One region of the Brevibacillus sp. HB2.2 genome, then DNA from elsewhere that is predicted to be linked to it. Evidence: riboswitches for the same ligand, from Rfam matches in the RefSeq annotation. Region 1 holds a riboswitch; the other holds the start of a gene.

Region 1 (7,677 bases):
GTAATGTGACATGAGTAATGCGTACTTGGTATTGTAACTACCGTGTGTTGATTTTGTCTGACAGACGAGGGTGGGTACGGGGATCATTCCATGTAAAAAAGCCCTTCACGCCTTTATGTGGCGAGAAGGGCTTCTTGGCGCAAATTTACGCCTTTCCTTTTAGGTAATCATCCTTTATCTTCTTTTCCTGTTCAGCGGTGGTCATGTCTTTCTCCAACACTTGATACATCAGTTCATCCTTCACTTGGCGAGGGATTCCTTTTTCCTGATGATTCGGGACAGATGAACTCGAGACAGAGTCATGTTCCATACTGCGTACCTCCATGGCTTTTTGGGGTTAGCTTACCCGAAAGCGCCCACTCCATTCACCACACCCGCTGAACACTGAGCATTTTTCTCAGCTCGTCGACCGAACGTGGAATATTTCCGCCCAACTCTCGCTTCCACTGCTCAGGCAGTGCCTCCCACACATCAACGAGCAACGGCATACCCAGATGGAGGCTTTCCAGCATGTCTCTGTTTTCCAATGCCTCCTGCGGATCTCCCGCGAATACAAGCCTACCTTCATCCATGATGCAAATCCATTCCGCCCATTCAAACGCAATATCCATATCGTGTGTTGCCATCAAAACAGTCGTTCCTTGCCGGTGAATAGCATCGAGCTCCCGCAGCAAATTTTTGGTCTGATAGCGATCCAGATACGCAGTAGGCTCGTCTAATAGCAAAAGCTCTGGCTCCATGACCATGACCCCCGCGAGTGCCAGTCTCCGTTTTTGCCCCAGGCTCAAATGATGAATCGGAGCTTCAGCCAGCTCTCTTAACCCGAATGCATCCAGCACCTTTTCTACCTTTGCTCGGATTACGTCCACAGGCAGCTTCTGATTGCATAAACCGTAGGATATATCTTCCCCCACTGTGCTTGCGATCAACTGATGCTCGGGATCTTGAAAGACCAAGCCTACCTTTTGCGTCATCTCTTGCAATGCGGCCCGTTTGTAGACAAGCGGTTTCCCCTTCCACAGCACCTGTCCCTGCTGTGGCTCGATGATCCCGTTTCCATGCAAGAACAGGGTCGACTTCCCACAGCCATTCCGTCCCAAAAGAACACATTTTTTCCCCTCTGGAATCCATAAGGACAGCCCTGACAGGACTGGTCCCCGCCCTCCTGGATACGTGTACTGCAAATCGATGAACTCCAACAACCGTGATGTCATAACCGCCAACCTCCTGTCCACCACTCAAGCAGCACCAGCAGGATACAGCCTGCGATTGATTCCCACTCATAGCGGCGCGAGCGGGCATGGGAATGAAACGAGAGCACCTGCATGCTCTCCCCGAAACCTCTTGCCGCCATTCCTTTGTGCAGGGCTTCGTATTTGCGCATCGCTCTGACAAACAATTGCGCAACGAGAACCCCTGCATCCCGAAGTGTCGCCCGGAAGCCGCGATGACCTCCGCGCGAACGTTGGGCAATCCAGATCTGGTGAGAAATCGTTACCAACACAAAAATAAATCGATACATGATCATTAATAAATCAGTCACAAGAACAGGCATATGAAGCCGGCGAAGCACCTGCAAGATTTCGGCAAACGGCACGGTAAACAAAAGGAAAGCAAAGCAGGATAAGCTCGCCATGGTCCGCCAAAATAAGATCCAAACTTTACTGAAGGAGGACACCGGCACATAGAGCACATACGAACCCAAATCCCATGCTGCCGCGACCTGGACCTGTACTCCTCCTGCTCTCGCCCCTTCAATCAATAGTGCAGGGAGCCCCGCCGCGAAAAACGAGAGTGACACGATCATAAAGGCACAGTAGATACGGACAGGAATACGGGCATACACCACTACCCATACCGTCATCCAAACCACGACCGCCATCTGCATCCATACATGTCCCACCAGGACGAGCAGTAGCATTGCACTCGCCAGCAATAGCTTATGAGCTGGCGGCAGATGTTTTAGCCTGTTTTGATAAGAGAGAGAATCAAGCTGCAACCCGTTCATTTTTTGCGTTTATCCAACCGACCTTTGTACAAGCCCACGGCGTAGCCAACCACTCCCGCTCCCAACGCCGCCTGCACCGCAAACAATAGACTCTCCGTCTCTCCCCCTGGCGGTTCTATTAGCGGTTGAAACCATGGTTCGTAGTTCGGAGCTATTTCCTTGATCGCTTCTTCTGCCACGCCGTCTGCGCCGCCAAATTCCGAATCCTGCACCAGCAACAGCGGGACAGTAGCCAGTACGATTACCCCCAAGAGTAAAAGCCAGTTCCATCCTTTTTTCACAGCGATTCCTCCCGTTTGAGCAAACGAAGCTGTGTAAGCTCTTTTGCGTTATAAGATAACAACCAGTTCCAAACAAGAACGGTCAACAGACCTTCACTGATGGCGAGCGGTACTTGCGTGAACGCAAATATTCCTGCGAATTTGGCAAACGAAGCCAACACTCCGCCAGATTCAGCTGGAAATGCGAGTGCCAGTTGAAGCGAAGTCACCACATAGGTAGCGAGATCAGCCAAAGCCGCCGCCGCAAAAACCGCCAGCCGCTGACTTCCGGCCACTTTCATAATCAACCGATAGATTCCGTATGCCACCATCGGTCCTACCACTGCCATGGATACAGCATTTGCCCCTAGCGTAGTCAAACCTCCATGCGCCAAAAGCAAGGCTTGAAACAAGAGCACCATACTCCCTAACACAGACATCGCAAAAGGCCCAAACATAATGGCGCCAAGGCCCGTTCCAGTCGGGTGAGAGCTGCTGCCTGTAACCGAAGGGATTTTCAATGCAGATAAAACAAAGGCAAATGCTCCTGCAACGCCAATAAGGAGCTTCATCTCGGGATGTTCTTTTACAATCTTGTTAATCGAGCGAATCCCAAGAATAAAGAATGGCAAGAACACAGCCCACCAAAATAAGGCCCAGGATAATGGCAAATACCCTTCCATGATGTGCATTGCATGTCCTGTCTCAGGTTCATTGAGCAAAAAATACAAGACAAAGCCCGCGATCATCAAACAAGTAGATACGAGACGAGATCGATTCATGTTTATCCTCCTTCACTGACTTTCATTCTTTCCTCCAAACAAAAAAATCCCATCCATCAGTGGACGAGATGTGCACACAAAACAACAGACTGACTAGACAGCCTCATTGCCTCGTATTCACCGCTCCTTTCCGCGAAGGTTCTGTGGGTGTGGCTACTAGGTAGGTCTCCTGGCTTCCAGATCCATGCGCTCCTTGTCCTTCCCCATACGAAGATGAGTGGTTTCCTTTTCAAAGAGAGCTCCCTGGTTACAGTGGCGGGACCGCTCGGGACTTTCACCCGATTCCCTGTTACCCTTTATGCGTCACATAAAGGCACCTAACGCCGACTATATGCAATTGACTGACAATTCATGTTTGTCCCACATCATTATACCGGATCACTACATAAATCGGAAGAATATAAGCAAAAACGCATAAGTCGATGACCCGCTACAAAGGAGCCATCGACCTATGCATACTTATTCTTTCTATTCTTTTGCGTCTACGCCAATTACTTCGCTAATATGTTTAAAACCATCGCGTTGCATGAGCTTGAGCAGTTTTTTGTTGATTTGTTTGGCGATACCTGGGCCCTGATAAATCATCCCCGTATACACCTGAACAAGACTGGCTCCTGCCCGGATTTTCGCGTAGGCATCTTCGCCGTTATAAATACCGCCGACACCGATGATTGGTACCTTGTCCCCTACTTCTTGATAAATCTCCTTCACCCAAGCAGTGGAACGCTCTGTAAGAGGTCTACCGCTCAGTCCGCCCGCTTCCTCGGCAAATCGATGTCCGGAAACGGCCTCACGTGACAGTGTCGTATTGGTAGCAATAATTCCGGAAATGCCTTCTTCTACAGCAGCGTGAACAACATCGCGCATGTGCTCATCTGACATGTCTGGCGCTACTTTTAGCAAGATCGGCTTTTTCTTGATGGAACGCCCTTCCATTTCGGTTGCCTTTTCTTTTACTGCACGCACCAAATGACGCAAGCTCTCCGTTTCCTGCAAGTCACGAAGATTCGGGGTATTCGGAGAGCTGATGTTAATGACGAAATAGTGACCGTATGCATAGAGCATGTCCATACATTTGCTATAGTCAATGGCCGCCTCTTCATTCGGCGTTACTTTGTTTTTCCCAATGTTAATCCCAATCGGAACATCTGAGTATGCGTAATCGACTAAGTGCTGGGAAGCCAAATACGCACCGTGATTGTTGAAGCCCATCCGGTTAATGACAGCTTGATGTTCCGGCAATCGGAACAATCGAGGCTTCGGATTGCCTGGCTGCCCCTGTGGCGTCAATGTCCCGATTTCCACAAACCCAAAACCAAGAGCACCCAACGCATGATAAACTTCTGCATTTTTATCAAAACCGGCTGCAAGTCCGACTGGATTCGGAAAAGTCATTCCCCACAGCTTATTCTCCAACCGCTGGTCTTTTACCTGATAGATCATCTTCAGGATGCTTTTGCCTGGAGCAGAATCCTCCACCAGCCTTAAGGCACCAATTGTCTTTTCATGAATCTCTTCCGCATCTTGCTGGAACAGATATTTTCTTATGAGCTGATACATCGGCTGCACTCCTTACTCCGTTTCTACCTTTTTACCTCATAGTAGAATACCATACTTTTTCGGGAGGATGTAACCTTTATACGTGATACATATTTCCAATCAAGCAGGCAAATCCTAACAGCACCACCACACACAGGGGGATAAGTCTTTCATGAAGGTGAACGACTAAAGGGGTTCGTTCGTGAAATGTTGAGTACAGTTACGCCTGCTTTCGTACAAAAAAGCTCCGAAGAACAGGTAGCCGAGCAAATTCGCGGGACGTTTCTAAAAGGAGTCAAGACAGGGGTTGATCTATATAGCTTGGAGGAGAGTTTAAATAAAAAAACTGCTTGCCGTAAGCTCGGACAAGCAGTTTCTTCATTGCTTTTTACCGTTGAAGCTAGTTTTTCACCAGCAAAACTTCTTCGATAGAAGCATACGGCAGGTTATGCGCATCAGCGACAGCCTTGTAAGCTACTTTTCCGTCGATGACGTTTACGCCTTTTGCCAATGCTTTGTTGTCGCGAATCGCTTGTGCGTAGCCTTTGTTCGCCAATTGTACCGCGTAAGGAACAGTTACGTTGGTCAGGGCCAATGTAGATGTACGAGCGACTGCACCAGGCATGTTCGCTACCGCGTAGTGAATCACACCATGCTTCTCATAGGTTGGCTTGTCATGAGTCGTGATGCGGTCAACGGTTTCGATCGATCCGCCTTGGTCAATCGCAACGTCTACGATCACTGAACCAGGTGACATCTCTTTTACCATGTCTTCTGTTACCAGACGCGGAGCGCGAGCACCTGGAATGAGTACAGCGCCTACCAGCAAATCTGCTTTTTTCACAGCGTTTGCGATGTTGAAGGAATTGGACATCAGCGTCTGAACGCGACCTTGGAACAGGTCATCCAGTTGGCGCAGACGGTCTGCGTTTACATCGATAATGGTTACATTTGCACCCAGTCCAAGCGCCATTTTCGCTGCGTTTGTTCCTACGATCCCGCCGCCGATTACGACTACCTCGCCTTTTGGCACGCCTGGTACGCCACCGAGCAGAACGCCTTTTCCACCGTATTGCTTTTCCAGGAATTGCGCGCCGATTTGAACGGACATGCGACCTGCTACTTCAGACATCGGCATCAACAGTGGCAGAGCGCCATTGTCGAGCTGGATGGTTTCGTAAGCGATTGCAATCACTTTTTTATCGAGCAATTCACGAGTCAATTCAGGCTCTGGTGCGAGATGCAAATACGTGAACAGAATCAGACCCTCACGGAAATATCCGTATTCAGCAGGGAGTGGTTCTTTTACTTTCATGACCATGTCAGACGCCCATGCCTCTGCTGCTGTCTCTACGATCTCAGCGCCTACTGCCTTGTAATCTTCATTCGTAAAACCACTGCCTTGCCCTGCACTTGTTTCTACACGAACCAAATGTCCGTTTTGTACCAGAGCAGCTACACCTGCCGGAGTAATGGCTACGCGGTTCTCATTATTTTTAATTTCTTTTGGAATTCCAACGATCATGATAAGTATGTCCTCCTTGGAAACGCCAATTTCTTTGCGGTTACTATTATTGTACAGCGTATCTTCGGGCATACTCCTTGGAGATTCCTTTAATTTTAGCATCTTTTCATTTGTGAAAATTCACAAACGAACTACTGTTCCCTATCTAATTTGGCTATTTTCAACTCTAAATATAAGGCAGCCCGCTGGTTCATATTGTCGAGGTCGACACGCATGATCTCCTCAATTCGTCTCAGCCGGTAGCTCAACGTATTGATGTGGATATGCAAACGCTCTGCTGTCTTGTTGACCTTGCCAGCGGCATCCAAAAAAGTTTCCAAAGTCGTCAAGAGCGTGGTCTGGTTCTCGCGATCGTACTGTCTGAGTTTTTCCAACCGTTCATTCTGATAGCCCTGCTCCTCTTCCCACTGCTTCAGTTGAAGTAAATAGCGATAAATCCCCAACTCGTGGTACCCGTGAATCCCTTCATTTTCCTGAGGAAACAGCTTTTTGATCTTGAGTGCATGCAGCGCTTCCCTGTAACTTTTCACAATATCCGTATAAGACTTGTAATCTCTCCCGTACCCGGCAATCACCTGGCGTCCTTCTGTGACATGTGCTTCGAGCTTGCCGAGCGAGTCTGCGAGGAACTGTTCCACCTTGCGAATGAGCACGTCGCTCTTCTCTTTTTTCGCATCGGACAGACCGATCAATAAGATGATTTGTGATCCGTCGACAACCCATAGCAGCTTGTCACGCATTAACAACGGATATAAGTACTGATCTAGACGGGTTCCTGCCGCTTCTATAATACAAATTAAATAAGAGGTCGGAAGCTGCATCTGCAAGGTGTCCGCTTTTTGGCGAATGCCAGCCTCACTGCTGTGATTCCCCAGCAACAGCTCCCACAGAAATTCCTTGCGTCGCTGTTCTTCCGCCTTGCGTTTTCCCTGCCGTTGGATGAGACGCGAGACAGCTACACGTGCTGCCTGACGAAGAATTTCATCATCTTCCTGGGTAATTGGTCGATTCACCTCTTGTGCCCAAATGTAACCGAGCACGTCGCTCCCTCTGCGAATGGCAATCGCTACACGCTTCCCCAAGCCGATTTCGTCCTTAGCCGGGATGTGTACGGGGTTGTCGTGCGTTAACAGCTCCTGGAATACGCCGTCCTTCCAGAGGCGCGTCAGCACTTTTTCCGGTACCCGTCGCCCCATGATGGTAGACCAGCGCGCTTCATCTGTGCTTTCTCCGTGTGAGCTGTAAGCAATCAGTTTATGATCGGCATCTTCAACCGTAATCGGATTTTGCAAAAGTTCTCCAATGACATCAGCTAATTCGTCGATATCAGCATGCTGATACTGTTGAAAATAGTTAGGCTCTACGGGCACACTTTCACCTCTTTACCGCTCTTTTCTACGTGTTCCTCTATTATAGTAAAAAACATGACTTCGCTAAACGCTCTCGCTCCATTAATGAGGAGCGGTTGGAATCCTGTCGCTGTCATGCGAATTGACACAAAGGAATCTGGTAACCTCGCCTGTACGGTTCACCCAGTTGTGTGGCACGGATGAATCCATGTGA
Region 2 (7,677 bases), on a different contig from region 1:
CGGCATATTGAATTGAACAACGAACTGATGCAGCGTGGCAACGACGGATTTTATCAACTGGAAAAGGATCGGGAAGCGGTTGCGGTCTTCATGGAAGAAGTGCAGTCCAACACGATGACCTTTGGCAGTGTGAAAGAACGCATGGACTATTTGATCGAGAATGATTTTTATGAAAACGTCTATGAAACATACACGGTTGAGCAGGTCGATGAAGTTTTCCGTTTGGCCTATGACGCCGATTTTCAATTTGCTTCGTATATGGCTATCTCCAAATTTTATAAAGATTACGCTTTGAAAACGAACGATAAATCGATGTACTTGGAGCAGTATCCAGACCGGGTGGCCGTTGTGGCACTGTCACTTGGACAAGGTGACTTTGAGCTCGCCAAGCGTTTAACGGTCTCCATGATGGATCAACGCTTGCAACCAGCGACACCAACCTTCCTGAACGCAGGCAAAAGCCGCCGGGGAGAAATGGTTTCCTGCTTCTTGCTCGAAATGGATGATTCACTGAATTCCATCAACTTTATTTTGGGAACTTGTATGCAGTTATCCAAAATTGGCGGCGGTGTAGCCGTGAACCTGTCCAAGCTTCGCGGACGAGGAGAGCCGATTAAAGGCGTCGAGGGCGCAGCAAAAGGTGTTATGCCGGTTCTCAAGCTGTTGGAAGATGCGTTTTCCTACGCGGATCAAATGGGGCAACGCAAAGGCTCAGGTGCAGCGTACTACAACATCTTCGGCTGGGATATTAACGAGTTTCTCGATTGCAAAAAAATCAATGCGGATGAAAAAGCCCGCATCAAAACGTTGTCCATCGGCCTGATCGTACCAAACGTATTCTACAAGCTGGCTGAGGAAAACAAGCCATTGACTGTGTTTGCTCCGTACTCCGTGTACAAAGAATACGGCGTGCATCTGGATGATATGGACCTCGATGAGATGTACGAGGAGCTCTTGGCTAACGATCGCATCAAGAAAAAGACCGTGATGAGCGCACGCGAGATGTTGACCAAAATCGCGATGATCCAAATGGAATCGGGCTATCCGTACATCATGAACAAAACGAATGCGAACAACAACCATGCGCTGAAAGATCTCGGTTCGGTAAAAATGTCCAACCTGTGCACGGAAATCTTCCAGCTACAGGAGACTTCGACGATTACCAATTACGGCGAGATGGATATCATCCGTCGCGATATTAGCTGCAATCTGGCATCGCTCAATATTGTCAATGTGATGGAACGCAAAATGATCCGCGAATCTGTCCACGAAGGAATCGAAGCCATTACAGCCGTGAGTGACATGACGCGTGTAGAAAACGCTCCAGGCGTTCAAAAGGCAAATCGTGAGCTGCACTCTGTAGGTCTCGGTGCGATGAATCTGAACGGTTATCTCGCAAAGAACAGAATCGCTTACGAAAGTGAAGAAGCGAAAGATTTCGCCCGTACGTTCTTCATGATGATGAACTTCTACTCCTTGGAAAAAAGTATGGAAATTGCAAGGGAAACAGGCATGACCTTCTTGGGCTTTGAACAATCGGAATATGCAAAAGGCACTTATTTTAACAAGTACGTGACGAACGATTACAGCCCGCGGACGGAAAAAGCAAAGCTTCTCTTTGAAGGAATGCACATTCCGACACCAGCAGATTGGGCGGAGCTACAGCAAAAGGTGCAAAAGCATGGCGTTTATCATGCGTACCGTTTGGCGATTGCACCGACACAGAGCATTTCCTACATTCAGAACGCGACTTCTAGCGTGATGCCAATCGTCGAGCATATCGAAACGAGAACGTATGCCAACTCTACGACGTATTACCCGATGCCATACTTGTCGCAGGAAAACTATTTTTACTACAAATCGGCGTATGTGATCGACCAATTCAAAGTGATTGATCTGATTGCCGAAATTCAAGAGCACATCGACCAAGGAATTTCGACTGTACTGCACGTGAACAGCAATATTTCAACCAGAGAACTGGCTCGCTATTACATTTACGCAGCGAAAAAAGGTCTGAAGTCGCTCTACTATACGCGTACGAAGCATTTGACTGTAGAAGAGTGCATTAGCTGCGCAGTTTAGTGAAGTCGATTCATATAAGGAAAAGCATCAAGCAAAAAGAGAAGAGGAACGCCATATGAAAGCAGTCAATTGGAACAGGCCGGACGACGATTTTACGATGACGTTTTGGAATCAAAACATCATGCAGTTCTGGACGGATGATGAGATTCCGTTGTCAGATGACAAGATGGCCTGGATGGAGCTCAGTGCGACTGAACGGGACACATATAAAAAAGTATTGGGCGGTCTCACCTTGCTGGATACGGTTCAGGGTGGAGTAGGGATGCCGAAGATCATGGAGCATGTCGATGGACTGCAAAGAAAAGCGGTTCTCGCCTTCATGGGCATGATGGAGCAAATCCATGCCAAATCATACAGCAGTATTTTTACAACGCTGGCAACGACCGAAGAGATTGACGGTATTTTTTCGTGGGTAGAAAACAATCCACATTTGCAAAAGAAAGCGGCCCTCATCTCCAAACGCTATCAAGAGATTGAGAAACCGAAAGACTTGTACATGGCGATGGTAGCGTCCGTTTTCCTGGAAAGCTATCTGTTTTACAGCGGCTTCTTCTATCCGCTCTATTTGGCGGGGCAAGGAAAGATGACAAGTAGCGGGGAAATTATCGACCTGATTGTTCGTGACGAGAGCATCCACGGACTCTATGTCGGCGTTCTCGCGCAAGAAGTCTACCAAGGCCTGAGTGTGGTCGAGCAGACCGCAGCAAAAGAGGAGCTGTATGCCCTTTTGCATGAGCTGCAAGAAAATGAAGAGGCCTATACGACTTCGTTGTATACCGAAATCGGATTGGCTGACGAGGTTCATGCCTACGTGCGCTACAACGCGAATAAGGCATTGATGAATCTGGGGCTGGACCCGCTATTCCCGGAGGAAGAAGTGAACCCGATCGTGCTGAACGGCATTCGCACGCAGACAAAGCAGCATGACTTCTTCTCGAAAAAAGGAAATGGTTATGTCCGTACACTAAACGTAGAGCCGTTGACGGACGATGATTTTAGATTTTAGTATGACAAAAAATGGATTCTGTGTTACGGTATGAACAGTATGCTGCCCTGCTCGTTTTCTGGGGCACTTCACAGAACCATGATAATTTCATAGGAGTGGGAACAGGTTCTTTGGTTATCAAGATCGACCAAGGATGAAAAGGGAAGTCGGTGAGAATCCGACACGGTCCCGCCACTGTATGAGGGGAGTCGGCACATTTATTAGCCACTGATCCAATCGGATTGGGAAGGTATGTGCAGATGATGATCCCAAAGTCAGGAGACCTGCCTGTTTCGACGACACTGCTTAACCTACGGGAGATAGGGAGGTGTTAGGATGCTGTGATCTCAGTGCTTATTTGGCATTTCTAACGTTCTTTTTGATCGTTGGAGATGCCTTTTTTATTGGGCGGATTCAAGTCAAGATCGAATGAAGAATGGAGAGGAAGCTCATGAAGAGCAGCAATTTGGGATATCCACGGATCGGGAAGAACCGGGAGTGGAAAAAGGCATTGGAAGTATTTTGGGCAGGCAGCATCGATGAGGCAAGCCTGGTACAGCAAATGGAGCAAATCCGTCACCAAAACCTGTTACGTCAGCAGGAAAAAGGGGTCGAGCTGATCCCTGTGGGTGACTTTACGTACTACGATCACATGCTGGATATGGCTGTGATGTTTGGAATGGTCCCCAAGCGTTATGAATACGAGGGAGGCCCGGTTTCATTAGCCACATACTTCGCCATGGCTCGCGGTTCGAAGGAAGCTGTTGCCAGCGAAATGACGAAATGGTTTAACACGAACTACCATTACATCGTCCCGGAGTTCGGTGAAAGACAACCAGCCATAACCGAGAACAAGCCTCTCCAGGCCTATTTGGAGGCCAAAGAAAAGTATGGCATCATCGGAAAGCCTGTTATTGTAGGCCCGTATACGTTTGTCAAATTGTCTAAAGGATATGAGAAAAACGAATTTGAGATCGTCGTGGATCAACTCGTTCCGCTCTACATAGACGTTCTCCGGGAGTTAGAGCTGCACGGCGTGGAATGGGTGCAAATCGATGAGCCTGCATTTGTACTGGATGTCTCTGAGCAAGAACGCGCCATCATCAAACGTATCTATACGCAGATCGGTCAAGCACTCCCGCATCTACAATGCATGCTGCAAACCTATTTTGAAGCGGTGGATTGGTACAAGGAGCTAGTTTCCTTACCGGTAAAAGGAATCGGTCTTGATTTTGTACACGGAGCGAAGCGCAATTTGACTCATCTAAAAACACACGGGTTTCCAGCAGACAAGATTCTCGCAGCGGGAATCATCGACGGTCGAAACATATGGCGTGCGTCCATTGAAGAGAAATGGGAGCTGGTCAATGAAATTTCCGAGATCGTTCCACTCGAAAAGCTGTGGCTGCAACCGTCTAGCAGTTTGTTGCACGTTCCTGTAACAGTTGAAGCAGAGAGCGAATTGCCAGAGGAAGTCGTGTCTGCATTGGCGTTTTCCGACGAAAAACTAGGGGAAGTACAGCTTTTAGTCCAAGGATTCCGATATGGTAAGTACGTCATTTCAAAAGAGATCGCTCAAAATGAAGCGGACTTGCTAAAGCTCGCATTATCTCCAGCGAGGAATCGTCTAGAAGTGAAGAATGCTTTACGTCAAGTCGCTGCTGCCAAACTTGAAAGAAGTGTTCCTTATCTCGAACGTCGAGAGATTCAACAAAATACGTGGAAGTTACCACTGTTGCCAACGACCACAATCGGTAGTTTCCCGCAGACGGCGGAGGTTCGTCAAGCCCGACAGCAGTTTAAAAAAGGGAACTGGACAGTAGAGCAATACGACGCTTTCATTCATGCGCAAATCAAGGAATGGGTCAAAATACAAGAAGAGCTCGGTCTGGATGTCCTCGTCCATGGTGAGTTCGAACGAACAGATATGGTTGAGTATTTTGGCGAAAAGCTCGATGGCTTTTTGTTCACGAAAAACGGCTGGGTGCAGTCATATGGCTCGCGTTGCGTGAAGCCACCTGTTATTTACGGAGATGTGGAGTTTGTGGCACCAATGACGGTCAAAGAAAGTGTGTATGCAAAATCATTGACCGCCAAACCAATGAAGGGTATGTTAACGGGCCCAGCAACTATTCTGAATTGGTCGTTTGCTCGAGACGATGTCTCCAGACAAGAAGTGTGCGAACAAATCGCGTTGGCATTGCGAAAAGAGGTAGAAGCCTTGGAAGAAGCGGGGATTCTCATGATTCAAGTCGATGAACCAGCGCTGCGCGAAGGACTTCCGCTCAAAAAAGAAGAGCAAGCAGCTTATCTCGAGTGGGGTGTCAGAGCGTTTCGTCTAGCGACTTCCACTGTTGCGCCGAGCACCCAGATTCATACACATATGTGCTATTGCGAATTCCATGATTTCATGGACGTCATCAGCGAACTCGATGCCGATGTGATCTCGATTGAAACCTCACGTAGCCACGGAGAGCTCGTGTCTGTGTTCGAAACAGGTACGTATGATAAAGGCATCGGGCTCGGCGTATATGATATCCATAGCCCCCGAGTTCCAGCTGTTTCAGAAATGGAAGATATGGTAGCACGAGGTGTGCAAGTACTTCCACCGGATCAATTTTGGATAAACCCGGATTGCGGGCTGAAGACGAGAGGAAGAGAAGAAACCGTTCAGTCATTACGAAACATGGTTGCGGCAACGAAGGCGATTCGGAATCGTTTGACAGCTCAGTCGGGAAGGTGAACGCGATGAGAGGAGCCACACAAATGATGACAGAAGCACGACCGATCCAACAATCGAGAACCTTTTTGACTGATCTCGTCTTTCCACCGGATACCAATCACCACCATACCATTTTCGGTGGAAAAGTCATGGCCTATGTAGATAAAATCGCCTGCATCGCAGCTATGCGACATTGCCGTAAGCCTGTTGTCACTGCGTCGAGCGATTCCTTCGATTTTCTTGCGCCAATCAAGACAGGGGAAGCGATCAACCTGGAGGCATATGTGACCTGGACCCATAAGACATCGATGGAAGTATTCGTGAGAGTGGAAGCGGAGAACTTGTTGACCGGGGAAAAGCGCATGACAGCACGCGCGTATCTGACGATGATTGCCCTCGACGATCAAGGAAAGCCGACGATCGTGCCTGGTGTCATTCCTGATACTGAGGAAGAGCGCATTCAGTATGAAAAAGCGAAGGAACGTCATGTATTGAGAAGGAAGCGGAAGGTAGAGATGTAAGGGGAACACTATCACCCCCCCTATAACGAATAGATGCCTCTGGTGAGCTTGGTTGCAACAGGTCACCGGAGGCATTTTTTTTTATGACTATTTAGAAAGTCGTTTTCTGCCACTGGATTCATTCTCGCTTCCGTACGATTTACCTTTTCGTCTATGGCTAACTTCTTTAAATGAGGTGCTCTGGTAATTTTACGATTTAGTAAGATTGTATTCTGTATTGTAAGACAGCAGTCATTCATTTGTCTAAAGATAACGTGTATGTTTAAGTCATGAAACCGACTTGGGGAGTTGAAAAGATAAAGGTAGGTAAGGTGTTTAATCTAAATGAATATTTTCAATGAGGAGATTCTACATGAATAAAATAAATTCGTATACAAGAATAGACATTATGGATTACTTACGAGGATTTGCCTTGATTGGGGTACTTCTTGTAAATAGTTTTCAGGTGATGAATAATGTGTCGAATTATAATGAATTACATGCTGGACTGTATTATATTTTTAACAGTAAATTTTATCCAATTCTATTTTTCTTATTTGGACTTGGAAGCTACTTTTTTATGAATCGATCCCAACAACAAATAAAGAACCGTTACCTTCTGTTTTTCCGCAGAATCTGCTTCTTATTTGTACTAGGACTGATCCATACATTTTATGCACCGTCAGGTATTCACGATGTGCTGATGCAGTACGCTGTCCTTGGCCTATTTATAGCTCTGTTTTTTAAAACAAATCAATGGACGAACTTAGTGGTAACGATAATCCTAATCATTTTGTCTATCGTAACTGCCTTTTGTCAACCGTATTATGGGGAGAGAATTGCATGGCTAGAACTTTTCTCAGCAATTAGTAAATGGTTATCGCTGATGATGATAGGTTTTACCATGGGCCAATTTAAAATAATTGAAAATATTTATGCGAAAGTAAAGCATGTTTTGATTTTTTTAATTGGGATCATTTGTGCTTATGTCATTTTATATTTTGTAAATAGCTCAGTAGAGATTACTCCAGCAGGCATTGAAATACTAGAAGATTATTTAGTTTCCTCGATGATGGTTAGCATCCTTATTATTTCTCTGCAATGGAATCAGATAAAAGCTATATTGTCTCCATTAAAATTATATGGACAAATGTCCTTAACAAATTATCTTGCACAAAGTGCCTTATTAATTGTTTTTAGCTCCATGATTAGTATTCATTCTTTGATTACTTTCTTAATCATTCATGCTGTTCTACTCACTGGTAGCTCCATATGGTTAAAGTATTGTAAGATGGGACCGGTTGAACTGTTATTACGATCTTTCACTTATTGGAGTAAAGTTCAAATAAAAAAGACTAAGCAAGTTGAGAAATAAGCGAAATACGATA

Evidence for each region. Region 1 has a riboswitch for cobalamin ahead of HP401_RS24495 (energy-coupling factor ABC transporter permease). Riboswitches for the same ligand answer to the same signal wherever they lie in the genome.
Region 2: it holds a riboswitch for cobalamin, as region 1 does, so the genes downstream of both, metE (5-methyltetrahydropteroyltriglutamate--homocysteine S-methyltransferase) here and HP401_RS24495 (energy-coupling factor ABC transporter permease) in region 1, are expected to answer to the same signal.

The regions. Positions count from the first base shown of each region.
Region 1 covers NZ_JABSUV010000043.1:13,008-20,684, forward strand. The annotation lists gene HP401_RS24475 (hypothetical protein) at 146-310, opposite strand; gene HP401_RS24480 (energy-coupling factor ABC transporter ATP-binding protein) at 366-1,214, opposite strand; gene cbiQ (cobalt ECF transporter T component CbiQ) at 1,211-2,008, opposite strand; gene HP401_RS24490 (energy-coupling factor ABC transporter substrate-binding protein) at 2,005-2,289, opposite strand; gene HP401_RS24495 (energy-coupling factor ABC transporter permease) at 2,286-3,050, opposite strand; cobalamin riboswitch at 3,193-3,386, opposite strand; gene HP401_RS24500 (quinone-dependent dihydroorotate dehydrogenase) at 3,519-4,610, opposite strand; gene ald (alanine dehydrogenase) at 4,990-6,114, opposite strand; gene HP401_RS24510 (PucR family transcriptional regulator) at 6,246-7,484, opposite strand; gene HP401_RS24515 (helix-turn-helix domain-containing protein) at 7,566-7,677, opposite strand, start outside.
Region 2 covers NZ_JABSUV010000025.1:9,093-16,769, forward strand. The annotation lists gene nrdE (class 1b ribonucleoside-diphosphate reductase subunit alpha) at 1-2,082, shown strand, start outside; gene nrdI (class Ib ribonucleoside-diphosphate reductase assembly flavoprotein NrdI) at 1-11, shown strand, start outside; gene nrdF (class 1b ribonucleoside-diphosphate reductase subunit beta) at 2,138-3,088, shown strand; cobalamin riboswitch at 3,175-3,373, shown strand; gene metE (5-methyltetrahydropteroyltriglutamate--homocysteine S-methyltransferase) at 3,519-5,810, shown strand; gene HP401_RS30275 (acyl-CoA thioesterase) at 5,834-6,310, shown strand; gene HP401_RS30280 (DUF418 domain-containing protein) at 6,663-7,664, shown strand.